2 regions of the Hydrogenophaga laconesensis genome follow, and region 1 is predicted to be linked to the other one. Evidence: predicted binding sites of a transcription regulator. Region 1 holds the regulator's gene; the other holds the start of a gene.
What was found. The regulator LexA, encoded in region 1, represses DNA repair genes until DNA is damaged. The targets are predictions, from matches to a motif close to ACTGTATNNNNATACAGT.

Region 1 (7,409 bases):
CTGCTGGGAACAGTCATCGGGATGATCGAGATCTTTGGCTCGCAGGCGGCCGACGCTGGCGGCGCGGTGCCCGGCATGGGCAACCCGGGCCAGTTGGCCCACGGTATCTCTATCGCGCTCTACAACACCGCCTTCGGTCTGATCATCGCCATACCGGCGCTCATCTTCTGGCGCTACTTCCGTGCTCGCGTCGACAGCTATCTTCTCGCCATGGAACTGGCGGCCGAGCGCTTCGCCCGCCACCTGCTGAGCCTGCGGAAACCCACGCTATGAACTTCCGCACCGGCGAGCGCGACGAACCCGAGATCAACCTGATCCCGTTCATCGACATCCTGCTGGTGGTGCTCATCTTCCTGGTGCTCACCACCACCTACAGCAAGTTCACCGAACTCAAGGTGAATCTTCCGGTGGCCGATGCACAGGCCCCCAAGCAGAACCCCCGCGAAGTCATCGTGGCCGTTGGCAGCGATGGTCGCTACTCCATCAACCGGCAGCTGATCGAAGGCGCGAGCGTCGAGTCGCTCACGCGTGTGCTGTCGGACGCCGCTCAGGACAACCGGGAAACCGTGATCGTCATCAGTGCAGACGCGGCCGCAACCCACCAGTCCGTCATCAACGTGATGGACGCCGCTCGGCGTGCCGGCCTGGTGCAGATCACCTTCGCGACGCAGCAGGCGGGCTCTTCGGCCCGTGGCAAGCCCTGACAGCCGCCGGGTTCCGATGAGCCAGGCCGCAGGGCAAACGGAACCATCCACCTGGGAGCGGCGCGCGCAGTCGCGAGGTCTTCTGAACCGCGTACTGTGGCCGGTATCGCTGCTCTACCGGCTTCTCATCGCCATTCGCCGCTGGCTGTATGCCAGCGGGCTGTTCAAGGTCCATCGGCTGCACGTGCCGGTCGTGGTTGTCGGCAATGTGGTGGTGGGTGGTGCAGGGAAGACGCCCTGCACCATCGCCCTGGTGAACCACCTCAGGGAAAACGGCTGGCACCCGGGCGTCGTGTCCCGCGGACATGGCCGCAATACCACCGAAGTGGCCCATGTGCTGAGCGACACGCCTGCGGCGGTGGCGGGTGATGAACCCCTGCTGATCCGTCGGCGCACGGGCGCACCGGTTTGCGTCGCCGCACGCCGGGCGGAGGCCGCGCGGGCCCTGCTTGCAGCCCATGCGCAAGTCGACGTGCTCGTGTGCGACGACGGACTTCAGCATCTGGCATTGGGGCGTCAGCTCGCCATCGCGGTGTTCGATGATCGTGGAACAGGCAACGGCTGGCTGCTGCCTGCAGGTCTGTTGCGCGAGCCGTGGCCACCCGCCCGCCAGTCGGCTTTCCGGCCGGATCTGCTGTTGCAACAACACCGCGAGGATGCCCCCACACCTGCTGTCGTACCGACGGCAGGGTTGCCCATGTTCCGAGCCAAGCGCCGCCTCGCTTCCCACATCGTCGGGCCGGGAGATGAAATCATGGCGTTGTCGGAGCTGCAGGGACAGGCGGTCACCGCCGTCGCCGGCATCGCGCGCCCCCAGGTGTTCTTCGACATGCTGCGCAGCGCGGGTATCACCCCTGTGAGCGAGGTCGCGCTGCCCGACCACGCGGACACGTCTGCCTATGCCGAGTTGCTGGGCGGCGAGCAGCACACCCTGATCTGCACCGAGAAGGACGCCACCAAGCTGTTTGCCCTTCTCCCCGCTGGCAGCCCGCAGAAGGCATGGGCAGTCCCACTCGAGCTCGTGCCCGAAGCGGCATTCTTTGCGGCTGTGGACGCCCGCCTGGCCGCCTGGCGACCCGCCCGCTGAGCGTCAAGGCAGGCGACTATCATTCCAGCATGGACACCAAACTGCTCGAACTGCTGGTCTGCCCCGTCACCAAGGGGCCGCTGGTCTTTGACCGCGACAGGCAGGAGCTGCTTTCGCGCAGCGCCCGCCTGGCATATCCGATCCGCGATGGCATCCCCATCCTGCTCGAACACGAGGCTCGTGCGATCAGCGAAGAGGAAGCGGCTCGCCCTTCGGCACCCGCGCCGTTGGCGTGAGCAAGCCTGCACCGGCAGACGGCTTCACCGTCATCATTCCCGCCCGGCTCGCATCCACCCGGCTGCCTGACAAGCCATTGGCCGATATCGGCGGCCTGCCGATGGTCGTGCGGGTTGCGCAACGGGCGCTGCAAAGCGGTGCCACCCGGTGCGTGGTGGCCGCAGACGACCCACGCATCATGGATGCGTGCGCTGCCCACGGCGTGACAGCCCTCCTTACACGGGCCGACCACCCTTCGGGAAGTGATCGGCTGGCCGAGGCCTGCACCCTGCTCGGTCTGGCTCGCGACGAGGTCGTCGTGAACGTCCAGGGCGATGAGCCGTTGATCGACCCCCGCCTGATCGATGCGGTGGCAGGGGAACTGCAGCGCCGCGACGACTGCGTCATGAGCACGGCCGCCCATGCCATCGACAGCACGGTCGACTTCCTCAACCCGAATGTTGTCAAGGTGGTGCTTGACCGCGCCAACACCGCGCTCTATTTCAGCCGCGCCCCGATCGCCTGGTGGCGCGACGGCATGACGTCCAGCGGGGCACCCTTGGGCGCCTTGTCCAGTCCCGCACCGCTTCGGCATGTCGGCATCTACGCCTATCGTGCCGGCTTTCTCAAGCAGTTTCCCGACCTGGAGCCTGCGCCGCTCGAATCGATCGAGTCGCTGGAACAGTTGCGCGTGCTCTGGCACGGCCACCGTATCGCCGTGCACCTGACCGCCGACGCGCCCGGCCCTGGCGTCGACACACCGCAAGACCTGCAACGGGTGCGCGAGCTGCTTTCCAGGGCCTGAAGTCCCTCCGGGGACGTGCCCTGGCCCTGGTTTCTGTCAGCCAGCGCAAAGGGTGCCCGTGCTATCCTCGACCGGTTGTCCCCGGCGCCACGCCGTGGGACAGCCGCTCGAGACAAGCGGCCACGCCATTGAAACTCTGCAAAAGGAAAGCGATGAGACTGATTCTGTTGGGCGCCCCCGGTGCCGGCAAGGGAACGCAAGCCACGTTCATTTGCCAGAAATACGGCATCCCCCAGATCTCCACCGGCGACATGTTGCGCGCCGCCGTGAAAGCCGGAACTCCCCTTGGCTTGCAAGCCAAGGCGGTGATGGAGTCCGGCGGCCTGGTGAGCGACGACCTCATCATCAATCTCGTGAAGGAACGCATTGCCCAGCCGGACTGCGCCAACGGCTTCCTGTTCGACGGCTTTCCCCGCACCATCCCACAGGCCGACGCCATGAAGTCCGCCGGCGTGAAGCTGGACTACGTACTGGAAATCGATGTGCCCTTCGACGCCATCATCGAGCGCATGAGCGGGCGCCGTTCGCACCCCGCGTCGGGCCGCACGTACCACGTCAAGTTCAATCCGCCCAAGGTGGAAGGCAAGGACGACGTCACCGGCGAGCCCCTGATCCAGCGTGAAGACGACAAGGAAGAAACCGTGAAGAAGCGGTTGGAGGTCTACAGCGCACAAACCCGTCCACTGGTGGACTACTACAGCAGTTGGGCCCGCACGGATGCGGCAGCGGCGCCGAAATACCGCGCTATCAGTGGCATGGGCTCGGTCGATGAAATCACGGCGCGTGCGCTCGAGGCCTTGTCCAGATAAGCCCGCGTCAACCCCAGCCCACTCAACACCCGGCCGCGCGCCGGGTGTTTTGTTTCTGGCCTTTTCAGGCCGGACTCGACCGCAGGCCGTAGACCTTGCCGTCAAGAAACACGTACTCGGCCCGCAGGATGGCTTCGCCCTTCTCTTCCTTGAAGGTGAAACCCACCGTCGACAGCGTGGCGCCCTCGCGCACCTCGGACATCTGCCATTGCCCCAGCCGGAACAACGGTGCCAGCTCGATTTCCCAGCGGCGGTCGCGCCGGGTGGGCAGCACGGCTTTCGCCAGCAACGCCGGGCCGTCGATGCCGGCTGTCTGTGCAGGCAAGTTGCGCTGCGCCAGGTCGCTGGGAAGGCGCAAGGTCTCGGGAACCTCCAGCACCAGTTCCGCGTGCGGATTGCGCCATTTCACCTCGACGACACGGCCCTCGAGGTAGATCGGACGGTTCTGGTCGAAGCTGCTCCAGCCATGGTGGGCCAGTGCCATGCCCGTCCAGGCGCCCAGGCCCATCGCGGCCCCAGCTTGAATCACGTCGCGTCGCTGCATGCCCATCTCCTTCACACGTAGCCTATCCAACGGCCGCAGGTCAAGACCAGCAGCCACAGAGCCGACGACAACAACATCAGCACGCGCGCGGTGCGGTCCTGTCGCTGCAAAGATCGCCGGGCGTGAAACCAGCCGGCGTTGCACCCCGCCAACATGATCAACACCATCTTCGCTGTGAATACGCGATTGGCCAGCAGTTCCCCGGCTTGCGTGCCGAACATCAGCAAACCGGAAACGCCTGCCAAGCCGAAGCCCGCCAACGCCACGCCCAGGCTCAGCCTGGCCAACGGCTCCAGTGCCAGGGCTTGCCCCCATCCAAACACCCTCAACTCCAGCAGGGCCAGGTTGCCCATCAGCAAAGCGACGCCCAGCAGGTGCAAGACCTCCAGCATCGGGTAGGCCCAGGCATGGGCAGCCAGCGAAGCAAACACGACTATTCAGTCCATCAACAATTCAAGCGCCAGCGCCAGTCGCGCCTTGACCGGCGAGAGCCCTGCCGAATCCGCGAACGCCAGGCCCGCGTGTGGCACGACCCGCCCTCGTGCACAACGTGTCCCCACCACCACGCGCACCCCTTGCACCTGAGCCGCATCGAGTGCGCTGGCCAAGGCGCCGTGAATGGTGCCATTCCCCGTGCCCGCCACCACGATGCCCCGCAGTGGGCGGTCGGTTTTCCGGGCCATCAAGGCCTCGACGAGCCCTCCGTCCGCATCGGCGTGGCTCGTCAGGATGTCCACACGAGGCAGTGTTTCCGCCGCGAGGAATCGGTCAAGCAGCTCAGCATCCTGCGTGCCACCCGGCGGCGTGACCGGCCACGGGCGGAAGCTGCGCAACTCGCTCTCTTCCACGCAAGCCAGTGGACCGGCGTCCCCGGAATCGAAGGCATCGAGCCTGTACGTGTGCACCTTGGCCACATCCCACGCGCCGTGCACCTGTCCCGCGCAGACCACGACCACGCCACCACCGGCGCGCTGCGCCACCGCAACCGCATCGCTGAGGTTCTGTGGCCCATCAGGCACCAGCGCGGACGCAGGGCGCATGGCGCAAGTGAGCACAACAGGTTTGGCGGGTTGCAGCACGCGTTGCAACAGAAAAGCCGTTTCTTCAAGCGTGTCCGTGCCGTGAGTCACCACCACCGCAGAAACTTCGGGGTTCTGCAGGTGAATGGACACGCGCCGAACCAGGGCCTGCCAGACCGCCAGGCTCATGTCCTTGCTGTCGACCTGGGCCACCTGTTCGACTTCGAGCGCTATGCCAGCCAAACCCGGTACGGCCGACACCAGATCGGCCACTCTCACCTGCCCCGCCACATAACCGACGTTGTCGCCAGCCTGCTGGGCCCGGCCGGCGATGGTGCCCCCGGTGCCCAGGACCACGATCCGTCCGGCCTGTTTCGCATTCACCACTTGCCAACCTCTTGAAACTGGTTAAAAATACAGATACTGGATAAGAAAACAGTGAGCTGATTTCCATGCAGCCCCACCGCTCATCCAAAGCGTTTTCCTCTGGCCCACCGCTCCCGACGAGGTTCCCATGCTAGACATGCCCCACACCGCTCCGAAACTGACCGCCCGCCAGCAACAGATTCTGGAGCTGATCCAGTCGGCCATCGCGCGCACGGGAGCCCCTCCTACCCGGGCAGAAATCGCCAGCGAACTCGGGTTCAAGTCGGCCAATGCCGCCGAAGAACATCTTCAGGCCCTGGCACGCAAGGGCGTCATCGAGCTGGTCAGCGGCACATCCCGAGGGATTCGCCTGCGCAGTGAGGATCTTCAATCCATCAACGATTCGCGTGGGCGCCAGCTTACACTCCCGCTCCCCAGCCTTTCGCAGCTGGTGCTCCCCTTGATCGGCCGTGTGGCCGCTGGCTCCCCCATCCTGGCGCAGGAACATGTGGACCAGACCTACCAGGTCGAGCGCAGCCTCTTCCAGCGGACGCCTGACTACCTGCTCAAGGTTCGTGGCATGTCCATGCGCGATATCGGCATCATGGACGGCGATCTCCTGGCCGTGCAGTCCACCAAGGAAGCGAAGAATGGCCAGATCGTCGTGGCCCGACTGGGCGACGATGTCACCGTCAAGCGGTTCATGCGGCGCCAGCACCTCATCGAACTGCACGCGGAAAACCCCGATTACAAAACCATCGTGGTCGAGCCTGGCGAACCATTCGAGATCGAAGGGCTTGCCGTGGGCCTGATCCGCAACAGTTTCCAGATCTGACCGGCCTGGTCGGCATCGCCTCAGCAGGTGGCGGGCGTTTGGTCCGGGTAGCCACATCAACCGTGGTCCGGGCACATCCCTGCGAAGGCGTCTTATCCTCAATCCTGCCTGTGTCCGACCCCATCCTTGGAGTTTCACATGGGAAAAATCTTCAGCACAAATACATGGCGAGCGCCCCTGCAACTGATTGACTGCTGGCTGCCATCCCCGTCCATCCGCAGGACGCCTGCGGCCAACGAACCGATCGCCACACGCGTGGTGCAACGCTTTGCACGTGCGGGTTGGCTCAAGCAGCATTCGGTCACCAACCCTCCGACAACGCTGCGTGTCGTTCCGCCTGGAATTGAAGATGCAGCGCCGCGTGTTCGCGTGCTGCGGCAGGTCGAGCACACTCCGTCCGCGCGCCACGGTGGTGTCCGTCTGGTCATTTCGGGTCGCATCAACGATGTGTGCGCCGAGCTCGACCGACTGGCCGACCAGGAGCGCCTGCTTTCGACGCGAGCGGCCTGAACACCGAGCCGCCTGCGCGGGTCGCCAGACAAGCGACTCGCGCCAAAGCCCCCGGCTTGTAACGAGGGGTCAACGGCCCGGGGAGCCGGTTTGCCGAGGGCACAATAGCGTCATGAATATCGTGATCCTCGACGACTATCAGGACGCTGTGCGCAAACTGCGATGCGCAGACAAACTGGAACCCTATCCCGCGAAGGTCTTCACCAATACGGTCAAAGGCGTCGGACAACTGTCGGTCCGTCTGCGTGATGCGGATGTGCTGGTGTTGATCCGTGAACGCACGTCCATCACGCGCCAACTGATCGAAAAGCTGCCACGGCTCAAACTGATCGCCCAGACCGGGCGCGTCGGTTCCCACGTTGATGTGAACGCCTGTACAGAACGGGGTATCGCCGTGGCCGAAGGTGTCGGTTCACCGGTCTCCACCGCCGAACTCACCTGGGCGCTCATCCTTGCGGCCATGCGCCGCATTCCGCAGTACGTATCCAACCTGAAGCACGGCGCCTGGCAGCAA
Region 2 (7,409 bases), on a different contig from region 1:
GGCTGTCGGCCGTGGTCCGGCTCGCCAAGCGCAAGGACGTGACGCGGCTCATCAACGCCTGTGACGCGGGACGCGAGGGTGAACTGATCTTCCGGTTGATCGAGCAGTACGCTGGCGGGCTGAAGAACGGCGGCTACCAGGGCCTGGGCAAGCCGGTGCAACGCCTGTGGCTGCAGTCCATGACGCCGGCGGCGATCCGCGACGGTTTCGAACAGCTGCGCACCGACGAGCAGATGCGTGGCCTGGCCGACGCCGCGCGCAGCCGCTCCGAGGCCGACTGGATGGTGGGCATCAACGGCACGCGCGCCATGACCGCCTTCAACTCGCGCGATGGCGGGTTTTTCCTCACCACCGTGGGTCGGGTGCAGACGCCGACCTTGTCCATCGTGGTCGAACGCGAGGAAAAGATCCGCGCGCACAAGAGCCGCGACTACTGGGAAATCCACGCGTCCTTCCTGGCCGAGGCAGGCGAATACCCCGGCAAGTGGTTCGACCCGAACTTCAGGAAGCCCACCGGCGACGACGCCGATGCCGATCTGCGCGCCGACCGGATCTGGAACCACCGCGACGCGCTGGCCATCGTCGAGGCGGTGCGCGGCAAGGCCGCCAGCGTCACCGAGGAGAGCAAGCCCACCACGCAGGCCAGCGGCCTGCTGTACGACCTCACCAGCCTGCAGCGCGAGGCCAACGGGCGGTTCGGTTTTTCCGCCAAGACCACCCTGCAGCTGGCGCAAAGCCTGTACGAACGCCACAAGGCACTGACCTACCCGCGTACCGATTCGCGCGCGCTGCCGGAAGACTACCTCGGCACGGTGAAGCAGACCTTCGAGATGCTGGCGGGCAGTGGCATGAAGCACCTGGCGCCGCATGCGCAGACGGCGCTGGGCAATGGCTACATCAAGCCCAGCAAGCGCGTCTTCGACAACAGCAAGGTCTCCGACCACTTCGCCATCATTCCCACGCTGCAGGCCCCCAGTGGCCTGTCGGATGCCGAACAGAAGCTCTACGACCTCGTCGTGCGCCGCTTCATCGCGGTGTTCTTCCCGAGCGCGGAGTTCATGGTGACCACCCGCATCAGCACCGTGCTCAACCACCACTTCAAGACCGAAGGCAAGGTGCTCGTGAAGCCGGGCTGGATGGCGGTGTACGGCAAGGAGGCGGCCGAGGACGTCGAGGGCGCAAAGGACGGCGACAAGGGCCAGAACCTGGTGCCGGTGCGTGAAGGCGAAACGGTGCGCACCGAATCCGCCGAGGCCAAGGGCCTCAAGACCAAACCGCCCGCGCGCTACTCGGAAGCCACGCTGCTCGGCGCCATGGAAGGCGCGGGCAAGCTGGTGGACGACGACGAACTGCGCGAGGCGATGCAGGAAAAGGGCCTGGGCACGCCAGCCACGCGCGCGGCCATCATCGAAGGCCTGCTGACCGAGAAGTACATGCTGCGCGAAGGCCGCGAGCTCATTCCCACGGCCAAGGCCTTCCAGCTCATGACGCTGCTGCGCGGCCTGCAGGTGGAAGAACTGTCCAAGGCCGAGCTCACCGGCGAGTGGGAATACAAGCTGTCGCAGATGGAGCATGGCAAGCTGAGCCGCGCTGCGTTCATGGGCGAGATCGCTGCCATGACCGAGCGCATGGTCAAGAAGGCCAAGGAATACGACCGCGACACGATTCCCGGCAACTACGCCACGCTGTCCACCCCGTGCCCGAACTGCGGCGGTGTGGTGAAGGAGAACTACCGCCGCTATGGCTGCACCGGGGCCGATGGCAACAGCGAGGGCTGTGGCTTCTCGTTCGGCAAATCGCCGGCCGGCCGCACCTTCGAACCGGAGGAGGCAGAGCAGCTGCTGCGCGACAAGAAGATCGGCCCGCTCGAGGGCTTCCGCTCCAAGGCCGGGTGGCCCTTCGTGGCCGAGATCGTGATCAAGTTCAGCGAGGAAGACAACAACTGGAAGCTCGAGTTCGACTTCGGTGACGACAAGAAGGCCGAGGAGACGGGCGAGCTGGTGGACTTCACCGGCAGCGAATCGCTGGGTGCCTGCCCCAAGTGCGGCGGTGCCGTGCACGAGCACGGCAGCAACTACGTGTGCGAGCGCGCCGTGCCCACGCTGGCGCAACCCACACCCACCTGCGACTTCAAGAGCGGCAAGATCATCCTGCAACAGCCGGTGGCGCGCGAGCAGATGACCAAGCTGCTGGAAACTGGCAAGACGGATCTGCTCGACAAGTTCGTCTCCATGCGCACGCGCCGCGCGTTCAAGGCCTTCCTCGCCTGGGACAAGGAAGCCGGCAAGGTGAATTTCGAATTCGAACCGCGCGCCAGCAAGTTCCCGCCTCGCAAGACAGCGGCCGGTGCACCGGCCAAGGCCGCGCCCGCCAAGAAGGCCGCTGCAAAGAAGGCGCCTGCCGCGAAGAAGGCGGCGCCCGCCAAGGCCGCGAAGGCGCCGCGCAAGACCACCACCGCCAGCGGCAAGCAACCCAGCAGCGCGCTGGCTGCCGTCATCGGCGATGGCCTGGTGTCGCGTCCCGAGGTGGTGAAGAAACTGTGGGACTACATCAAGGCCAACGGCCTGCAGGATGCCGCGGACAAGCGCAAGGTCAATGCCGACGCCAAGCTGCGCCCGGTGTTCGGCAAGGACCAGGTGACGATGTTCGAGATCGCCGGTATCGTGGGCCAGCACCTTTCCTGAACACCCGTCCATTGAACGTCGAGGAGACAGAACCGTGAGCCTGAAACTCTATTTCGCCCCGGGTGCGTGCTCGTTCGTGCCGCACAGCATGCTGGAACTCTCGGGCGTCGCCTTCGAGCCGAACGGCGTCAAGCTGCACAAGAACGAACAGCGCAGCCCGGAGTACCTGGCCATCAATCCGCGTGGCCAGGTGCCAGTGCTGGTCGATGGCGATGAGGTGATCACGCAGATCGTGGCGATTCTGCTGCACCTCGATGCCCAACTGCCCGAGGCCGGCATCCTGCCAGCGTCCGGCCTCGCGCGCACGCGTGCGCTTCAGACGCTGACATGGATGAACAACACGGTGCACCCCACCTTCACGCACGTGTTCATGCCGGAAAAATACAGCGACGACGAGGCGGTGCAGAAAGCCGTCCGTGCTTTCGCCGCCCAGTCCTACCGTGGGCTGCTGGGTGAGATCGAAGCGATGGCCGAGAAGGCGTCGCCCTGGATGACCGGTGAGCGCCCGGGTGCGCTGGATGCCTACGCGCTCACGCTGCTGCGCTGGGGCGGCTTCGCGGGCATCGACCCCTCCACGCTGCCGGCCACCTGGGACCTGGCCCAGCGCTTCGCGACCCTGCCCGCCGTGGCGCGTGCGGTGGAGCGAGAGCGGTTGGTGCTGAACATCTACAGGCCCAAGGCCTGAACCTCAGACCGTCGCCCGGGGCGCCTTCGGTGTGAATCGCACCGAGGCGAGCAGGCCCGGTGGGTGGCGATCGGGATGTGCGCTCTCCATCATCACCGTCGCGCTGTGCTGCTGCGCGATCTCCTGCACGATGGTCAGGCCCAGGCCTGAGCCGTCCACGTTGGTGCCGAGCGCGCGGTAGAACGGCTGCATCACGAACTCGCGCTCGTTCTCCGGGATGCCCGGCCCGTTGTCTTCCACCTGCAGGATCTGCACACCGCTGAACGGGTCGACCAGCACGCGCGCAGTCACCACGCCACCGCGTCCGCTGTAGTTGATGGCGTTGTCCACCAGGTTGCGCACCATCTCCTGCAGCAGGGTCGGGTTACCGTCCATGAGGCAGTCCTCGGGCACTTCCTCGGGGCCCTCGCAGCCCAGGTCGATGCCGTGCTCGAGTGCGCGCGGAACCGACTCCTGCACCACGCCGCGCACCAGCCGGGCCAGATCGACGCGGGCACTGGGCAGGGCGCGGCCCGTGGTCTCCGCACGCGCCAGCGCGAGCAGCTGATTGACCGTGTGCGTGGCGCGCGTGCTGGAGCGCGCGATCTGCTTGAGCGAGCCACGGATTTCGGTCGCATCGGTTTCACGCTGTGCCAGTTCGGCCTGCATGCGCAGACCGGCCAGCGGCGTCTTGAGCTGGTGCGCCGCGTCAGCGAGAAACCGCCGCTGTGTGGTGAGCGAGGCCTTCAGCCGCGTGAGCAGGTCGTTGATGGACGACACCAGGGGGGCGACTTCCTGCGGGATGGCCGACTCTTCGATCGGGCTGAGATCGTCGGGCTTGCGGGCACGGATGCGCTGCTCCAGTTCGTTGAGCGGTCGAATGCCGCGCACCAGGGCCAGCCAGACCAGCAGCACCGCCAGTGGGAGGATGACGAATTGCGGGATCATCACGCCCTTGATGATTTCGGCGGCCAGCGTGGAGCGCTTGCCGCGCGTCTCCGCCACCTGCATCAGCACGAGGTTGTCCGGGTCGTTGCGCATCAGCCAGGTGTAGGCGACGCGAACCTCGTCGCCGCGCACCATGTCATCGCGCAGCAGCACACGGCCGGGCTCGGGAACCTCGTCTTCGCGCGGTCTGGGAAAGTCGACCTCGCCACTGACAAGGCGGCCACGCGGGTCGATCACCTGGTAGTAGACGAGGTCGCTGTCGTCGGCGCGCAGCAGGTCGCGCGCCTGTGCGTTGAGGTTGAAGCTGACCTGACCGTTCTGGTTGCCGACGAACTGGGTCAGTGCCTGCAGGTTGAACTCGAGCGCGCGGTCGAAGGGCTTGCTGGCGATGCCTTGGGCAACGAACCAGGTCAGCGCCAGCGACAGTGGCCACAGCAGCAGCAATGGGGTGAGCATCCAGTCCAGGATCTCGCCGAACAGGCTGCGCTGTTCGCGCTGGAACAGGCCGAAGGACTTCGGCGAGGCCCGGCCATGCGCCGGTGTTTCCAGGGTGGCCTCGGCCTCAGCCGGCAATTTTTTCAAGGCAGTAGCCCAGGCCGCGCACGGTGGCGATGCGGATCGGGCCTTTCTCGATCTTCTTGCGCAGTCGGTGGATGTACACCTCGATGGCGTTGTTGCTCACCTCTTCGCCCCATTCGCAGAGGCGCTCGACCAGCTGGTCCTTGCTCACCAGGCGGCCCGCGCGCTGCAGCAGCACTTCCAGCAGACCGAGCTCGCGCGCCGAGAGTTCGATCATCTTGCCGTCGATGGTGGCCACCCGGCCGGCCTGGTCGTACTCCAGCGGACCGTGGCGGATCGTGTTGGTGGAGCCACCCATGCCGCGGCGGGTGAGCGCGCGCACCCGCGCCTCGAGCTCCTGCAGCGAGAACGGCTTGGCCATGTAGTCGTCGGCGCCGTAGTCCAGCCCCTTGACGCGTTCCTCGATGCTGTCGGCTGCTGTGAGGATCAGCACGGGCATCGTGGAGCCGCGCGAGCGCAGCCGCTTGAGCACTTCCAGACCGTGCAGCCGCGGCAGGCCGAGGTCCAGGATCAGCAGGTCAAACTCGTTGTTGGTGATAAGAGCGGTGTCGGCCTCGGTGCCGCTGGTGACGTGGTCCACCGCCGCGCCGGCCGCTCGCAGGCTGCGCAGCAGGCCGTCGGCCAGCACGTGGTCGTCTTCGGCGATCAGGATGCGCATGGGTGGGTCTCCTCGGTGGCTGGGTACAGCTCTTCGTGTGCCGGATGCCCGGCGATGGGCGGAGTCATTTTAGGCCGGCGGTGCCGGTGGCGCGATGTTTCAGCGGGGCGGCACGGCCGCGCGGGCGCCCGGCGATTCCGACCCGTAGGCCTCCAGGCCGAGCGTCACCACGGTGGCCACGGCGTCCCCCACTTGCGCGCGGAATTCCGCCTCGGCCTGGGCCACCGCCTGGCGGAACGCTTCCAGCCAGAGCAGGCCGGTTTCGGTGAACACGATGCGCCGCGCCCGCGCGTCCCGGGCATCGGGTTCGCGCCGCACCAGGCCCCAGGCCTCGCACTGCGTCACCAGATCGCCCATGGCTTGCTTGCTCATGCCTGCCAGGTGAGCCAGATCGGTCAGCCTCGAGCCGTGCAGGCCGAGGTGGCGCGTGATGTGGATGTGCGCGGCCCCGACCTGCGAGCGCGCGGCCAGGTGCGAGAGCGCCAGCGGCACGTTGGCATCGTGTGCCATCAGGCTGAGCACCCGCTCGTCGAAGCGCCGCAGGGCCAGCCCCATGATGCGGCCCAGGTGGCCGCCGCGCCAGCGGTCGTCGGGCAGTTCGGGGGTGGCGTCGGACATGGCTGCATATGGTAAGGCAAACTGACCAAATAAATGCCTCTTGCTCGTCAACTCATCGTTAAACTGCTGCTCAAGCATCCAGCCTGTATGCAATAACAGGCGTGTGCGAAAACTCAACTCAGGAGCCCCTCATGGACGCAGCCGTCAAGAACAATCCCCTCAACAGCGAAAAATCCAAAGCCTTGCAGGCCGCGCTGGCCCAGATCGAAAAGCAGTTCGGCAAGGGCACCATCATGCGGTTGGGCGAGGGCGAGGTGATCGAGGACATCCAGGTCGTCTCCACCGGCTCGCTGGGGCTGGACATCGCGCTCGGCGTGGGCGGCCTGCCCAAGGGCCGTGTGGTCGAGATCTACGGCCCGGAATCCTCGGGCAAGACCACGCTGACACTGCAGGTCATCGCCGAAATGCAGAAGCTTGGCGGCCAGTGCGCCTTCGTCGATGCCGAACATGCGCTGGACATCCAGTACGCGCAGAAGCTCGGCGTGACCCTGTCCGACCTGCTCATCTCCCAGCCCGACACCGGTGAACAGGCGCTCGAAATCGTCGACAGCCTGGTGCGCTCCGGCGCGGTCGACCTGATCGTGGTCGACTCGGTGGCCGCGCTCACCCCGAAGGCCGAACTCGAAGGCGAGATGGGCGATTCCCTGCCGGGCCTGCAGGCTCGCCTGATGAGCCAGGCGCTGCGCAAGCTCACTGCGCACATCAAGAAGACCAACTGCATGGTCATCTTCATCAACCAGATCCGCATGAAGATCGGCGTGATGTTCGGCAGCCCCGAAACCACCACGGGTGGCAACGCGCTGAAGTTCTACGCCTCGGTGCGCCTGGACATCCGCCGCACCGGCACGATCAAGAAGGGCGAGGACGCGATCGGCAACGAGACCAAGGTCAAGGTGGTCAAGAACAAAGTCTCGCCTCCGTTCAAGACGGCCGAGTTCGACATCCTGTTCGGCGAAGGCATCAGCCGCGAAGGCGAGATCCTGGACCTGGGTGTGGTGCACCGCGTGATCGAGAAGTCGGGCGCCTGGTATGCCTACAACGGCGAGAAGATCGGTCAGGGTCGCGACAACGCGCGCGAGTTCCTGCGCGAGAACATCGAACTGCGTGTCGAGATCGAGAACAAGGTGCGCACGGAACTGGGCGTGCCGCTGCTGCCGGTGGACGAAGCACCCGCACCCGCTGCCAAGGGGGGCAAGGCCGCCAAGTCCAAGGACGCCGACGCCACGCCCGCCGCCTGAGCCGCCGTTCGCCAGGATGT

Region 2: recA (recombinase RecA) is a predicted target of LexA. The motif match lies at 6,234-6,251, and genes of this name have one in related genera.

The regions. Positions count from the first base shown of each region.
Region 1 covers NZ_JAVDWE010000001.1:33,181-40,589, forward strand. Annotated here, with positions in the region: gene J2X09_RS00195 (MotA/TolQ/ExbB proton channel family protein) at 1-273, shown strand, start outside; gene J2X09_RS00200 (ExbD/TolR family protein) at 270-704, shown strand; gene lpxK (tetraacyldisaccharide 4'-kinase) at 721-1,791, shown strand; gene J2X09_RS00210 (Trm112 family protein) at 1,821-2,027, shown strand; gene kdsB (3-deoxy-manno-octulosonate cytidylyltransferase) at 2,024-2,812, shown strand; gene adk (adenylate kinase) at 2,965-3,621, shown strand; gene J2X09_RS00225 (DUF6152 family protein) at 3,686-4,165, opposite strand; gene J2X09_RS00230 (hypothetical protein) at 4,177-4,596, opposite strand; gene J2X09_RS00235 (asparaginase) at 4,603-5,568, opposite strand; gene lexA (transcriptional repressor LexA) at 5,708-6,385, shown strand; gene J2X09_RS00245 (hypothetical protein) at 6,524-6,895, shown strand; gene J2X09_RS00250 (D-2-hydroxyacid dehydrogenase family protein) at 7,008-7,409, shown strand, end outside.
Region 2 covers NZ_JAVDWE010000008.1:47,912-55,320, forward strand. Annotated here, with positions in the region: gene J2X09_RS14790 (DNA topoisomerase III) at 1-2,684, shown strand, start outside; gene J2X09_RS14795 (glutathione S-transferase family protein) at 2,719-3,369, shown strand; gene J2X09_RS14800 (sensor histidine kinase) at 3,373-4,752, opposite strand; gene J2X09_RS14805 (response regulator) at 4,859-5,533, opposite strand; gene J2X09_RS14810 (MarR family winged helix-turn-helix transcriptional regulator) at 5,633-6,151, opposite strand; gene recA (recombinase RecA) at 6,283-7,389, shown strand.